2 regions of the Dehalobacter restrictus DSM 9455 genome follow, and region 2 is predicted to be linked to the other one. Evidence: predicted binding sites of a transcription regulator. Region 2 holds the regulator's gene; the other holds the start of a gene.
What was found. Region 2 encodes HrcA, which represses chaperone genes, less so after heat shock. Its sites were predicted from a motif close to TGTTAGCACTCNNNNNNNNNGAGTGCTAACA; they were not measured.
Positions count from the first base shown of each region.

Region 1 (2,470 bases), 1.2 Mb from region 2:
GGAAAGAAATCTGGAAGTGCTGGACAGTATCTGTAGTGAAGTCCTTATCAGCTGCAGGGAGCCTGAACAATATTCTGGATACGGTTATCAGGCGGTTGCCGACCAAATCAAAGGTAAAGGGCCGATGGGCGGGCTGTATTCCGTCCTTCCGGTGGCTAAGTATGACTATGTCTTCGTGGCTGCCTGTGATATGCCGTTCTTAAACAGTGAAGCCATTGCCTATATTTATGAACGGATTGAGGATTATAAGTTGGTTCTCCCGTATGTTCGGGACAGACTACATCCGCTGCACGCCTTTTACCACAAAAAAGTGCTTAAAGTTGTCGAGAAACGGATTAAAGAGGACAAACTGCGTCTATTTGATATTGCTGATGAATGCAGGCATAAGATCGTGAATATTTCTGAGGAGATGGAAGGCAGCATGCTGAAGGAAATGATCGAGGAAAGTTTCCTGAATGTCAATACGCCTCAGGAGTGGGAACTCATTTTACAAAAAATCCAATAATGCTTTGGGGAGGCTGGAATGAAAAAGATTGAGGCAGTAATTCGCAGCAATAAACTTGACCAAGTGGAAAAGGCGCTTAGTAATTTGGGAATCAGCGGGATTACCGTATCTCAGGTACTTGGCTGGGGAAGGCAGAAAGGGAATATCACCGAGGTTTACCGCGGAACGGAAGTATCCGTCCGGCTGCTGCCCAAAGTCAAACTCGAAATCATTGTCAATGATTCGGAAAGTGAAAGCGTTCAGGAAACCATCAGGGAGAATGCCCTAACCGGTAAATTTGGCGACGGCGTCATCTGGGTGACCGCTGTTGAGGACTTTCGCCGGATCCGTACCGGAGAAAATTTTCTTGATTAAAATCTGCTAACAGTAATGAATAAATAAGGAAAATTACGGTTATTCTATATAACGTATTTATTAAGCGTTATAGCAATTTAAAGATTGATGAAGAAAATAAGTGATAATCAATTCTAATCGTCCGTAGTTATGCGTGGATGGGGTTGCAATACTACCAGACGTTGCATATTATTATACCTAGGTATTAGCACTCATCTTGATTGAGTGCTAACAATAAAGCGAAATATAAAAATATAAAGGTTTCAAGGAGGGAAATTATTTTATGAAACTCAAACCGTTGGCTGACAGGGTAATTATTAAAGCGGTCCCGTCTGAGGAAAGAACTAAGAGCGGGATCATTATGCCCGACACCGCAAAAGAAAAGCCTCAGGAAGGCGAAGTGATTGCCGTAGGTCCTGGAAAAGTTGAAAAAGGGGAAAGAATCCCAATGGAAGTTAACGTCGGCGACCGCGTGATTTATTCTAAATATGCCGGCACAGAAGTTAAATATGACGGAAACGAATATTTGATTTTAAGAGAAGCCGATATTCAGGCAGTCATTGGTTAAGTAACAGCCCAGTATTACTTATCAGATAACATTCCAAAGTATTTTTTGATAGAATTAAAGGAGGAACATTTAGGTGGCTAAACAAATCATTTTTAACGAAGATGCCCGCCATGCCATGGAGCGTGGTGTCAATAAGCTTGCGGAAGCTGTCCGCGTTACATTGGGACCCAAAGGCCGCAATGTTGTTTTGGATAAAAAATTTGGTTCCCCGCTAATCACCAATGATGGTGTGACGATCGCCAGAGATATTGATCTGGAAGACCCGTTTGAAAATATGGGAGCACAGCTTGTAAAAGAAGTTGCTACCAAGACAAACGATGTAGCCGGTGACGGCACGACCACAGCGACCGTTCTGGCTCAGGCCATTATTCGTGAAGGTCTGAAGAACGTTGCTGCCGGCGCTAATCCGATGGAAATCAAACGCGGTATTGAAAAAGCTGTAGAAGCGATTGTTGCTGACGTTAAAGCAAATGCCAAGACTGTAGAAAGCAAAGAAGCCATAGCTCAGGTTGCTTCGATTTCCGCTTCTGATACAACGATCGGCAGTCTGATTGCCGAGGCTATGGAAAAGGTCGGCAAAGACGGTGTTATCACTGTTGAAGAAGCCAAAGGCATGACCACTGAACTGGAAGTTGTTGAAGGAATGCAGTTTGACCGTGGGTATGTTTCCGCCTATATGATCACCGATACCGATAAAATGGAAGCTATCTTAAACGATCCATTCATTCTGATCACCGACAAGAAGATCAGTGCGATTGCAGATATCCTTCCTGTTCTGGAAAAAGTAGTTCAGGCTGGCAGACCGCTCCTGATCATCGCTGAAGATCTGGAAGGCGAAGCTATGGCTACCCTGATTGTCAATAAACTCCGCGGAACCTTTACGGCCGTAGGCGTTAAGGCTCCCGGTTTTGGAGACCGCCGCAAAGCGATGCTCGAAGACATTGCTGTTCTGACCGGCGGACAGGTCATCACTGAAGACCTCGGCCTCAAACTGGAAAATACTTCGCTGGATATGCTCGGACGCTGCCGACAGGTCAAAATAACCAAGGAAGAAACGACCATCG
Region 1 covers NZ_CP007033.1:2,342,148-2,344,617, reverse strand. The annotation lists gene mobA (molybdenum cofactor guanylyltransferase) at 1-505, shown strand, start outside; gene DEHRE_RS11270 (P-II family nitrogen regulator) at 524-859, shown strand; gene groES (co-chaperone GroES) at 1,122-1,406, shown strand; gene groL (chaperonin GroEL) at 1,480-2,470, shown strand, end outside.
Region 1: groES (co-chaperone GroES) is a predicted target of HrcA. The motif match lies at 1,042-1,072, and genes of this name have one in related genera.

Region 2 (2,470 bases):
ATACTCTTTGATCAGACTGAGATTTAGCTTAATACTATCAGCCTGAAACTTTGACCCGGCTAGGCCTGATCACTTTATCCTTCAGATAATATCCCTTTTGAAGTTCTTCCAGAATCATATTCTCCGGCTGGTCGGATTCTTCTTTCAGCAGGGCTTCGTGGAGATTCGGATCAAATTCCTGGCCGACGGTTTCAATGATTCTGAGCCCCTCATCTTCCAGAACTTTCACAAACATTCTTTCGATCATTTCCACACCCTGGGATAATGCTTCAAAATCTTTGTTTTTTCGACTGGAAGCAATCGCTCTTTCAAAATTATCCAGGACCGGCAGCAGGGACTGAATGACCCTTTCCGAAGCATATCGGGCAGTGTCTTCTTTTTCCTTCTGAGTTCTTTTGCGGAAATTGTCAAATTCAGCTTTCAGTCTTTGCATCTGGGCATAATAGTCTTCCGCTTTGAACTTATGCTCTTCAATTTCCTCACGCAGGCGCTGCAAATGATCGACAGGATCAATCTCCTCAGTCAGGCATTCTTCATTCTCCTGCCCAATGTTCTGGTTTTCTTTATCTTCCTGAGCGTTTGCAGACGCTTGATTTGTTTTTTCTTTGTTCACGCAGTTGCCTCCCTTCTTGATCTAAGTCCGGGTCCTCCGGTGCCTCTCTGTCAGCAATTCGGTCAAGCTGTTTGTCATATAATCTACAATCGCAATCGCTTTGCCGTAATCCATTCTGGTCGGACCCAAAACTCCCACTGAACCAATCTGTTTCCCGTTAATCTGGTAGGTTGCAGATATGATACTGCAATTTTTAAATACCTGATCAGCATTTTCCGCTCCGATCATGATACTTAATCCCTTTTGGTCATGACTTAGAAGCTCCTTCAGCTTATTGTTCTCCTCAAATACGGAAAAGAGACTTCGAACTTTATTGATATCCCTGAATTCAGGCTGATCAAGCATATTTAATGTCCCGCCAAGGTAGACCCGTTCTTCGGACTCTCCATCCTTATCATCAAACATTCTTTCCAAAATACCCATCATTCCATCAATAATGCGGCGTTTTCTGGAAAGCTCGCTGTATATTTCGTTGATCAGGCCTTTTTTCAAATCCTGTACCCTGGTTCCGCTCATTTTCTGGTTGAAAATATTCGCCAGAATCTGAAGTTCCTCCGGGCTTGTATCCGAACCGATATCGACAATATTATTCTCTACCGAACCATTCTCTTTCACGGTCACCATGATGGCCTTCCCCTGCTCGTAGGGGAGAAAATACAAATTCTTTAGAATACCGTTTCGGCTTTTTGGTCCAAGTACAATACTGGTCAGGTTCGTCACCTGGGAAATAAGCTTTCCGGTGTATTCGATGACTTCCTGCACTTCGCTGAGTCTGCTGGTGATCTCCTGGTTGATATTTTTCTTTTCATCATGGTTCAGGCTCAAAGGGTCCATCAGATAATCGACATAATAGCGATAGCCTGAGTCGGAAGGAATCCTTCCTGCAGATGTATGGGGCTGTTCAATAAGTCCCAACTCTTCGAGATCTGCCATCTCATTGCGGATCGTCGCCGGAGACACCCCCAGCTCAAACTTTTTGGAAACGGTTCTGGAACCGACAGGCTCCGCGGTGGCAATATAATCCTGCACAATCGCTTTTAAAATCTTGTGTTTTCTTTCATCCATTTCCATCAAAGTGCCACCTCCGATTGATTTGTTAGCACTCTACTAAGGTGAGTGCTAATCATCTGAACATAATTTAGCATGATGGTAAAATAATGTCAAGAGGAATAATCATCGAATCGTGTACAATGTAGCTGCAATTCAGCTTAGATCATCGTTAAATTTAGCTACAAAATGAAATCCACCAGAACCGCATTGAGCACGAAAAAGCAGGCAGGGTTAATTTTCAACCTGCCTTCGGCAAGTCGGAAAATATCTCTATCAATATAGTTTTGCAAAATTTGTCCATAAATATCCTGAATTTCCGTTTGAAATTTTGCAGAAAATTCTGCGGTGTCGATTCCATCTGCCGTACGCAGCCCCAGCATCATAAATTCAGAGATCTGCTGCTCTCTGGTCAGTACTTCGGTTGCCGAAGGGTCCAAAGGTCTTTGTCCAGATTCCAATATCCGGGTATAACCGGCAATATCCTCTGGATTCCTGGTTCTAACGTTGTTCAGACATGAGACTGCCCCCGGTCCAAGACCTATATAATCCTGCCCTCGCCAATAAGACCGGTTATGTTTGCATTCAAAACCGGGCCTCGCAAAGTTGGAAACTTCATAGCGGCCATAGCCGCAGCTTTGAAGATAAGAAACCGCCCATTCGTACATATCGGCCTGCAAGTCGTCATCCGGCAGACGATCCAGGCGATTCCGGCTGTTCAAGCCATCCAAGGTTTCCTTGCAGTCCGGACTGCCTGCCTGACTGTATGCATATTCTTTATGCAGCGGGGTATCTTCCTCAAGCGTAAGT
Region 2 covers NZ_CP007033.1:598,868-601,337, reverse strand. The annotation lists gene grpE (nucleotide exchange factor GrpE) at 38-613, opposite strand; gene hrcA (heat-inducible transcriptional repressor HrcA) at 635-1,684, opposite strand; gene hemW (radical SAM family heme chaperone HemW) at 1,843-2,470, opposite strand, start outside.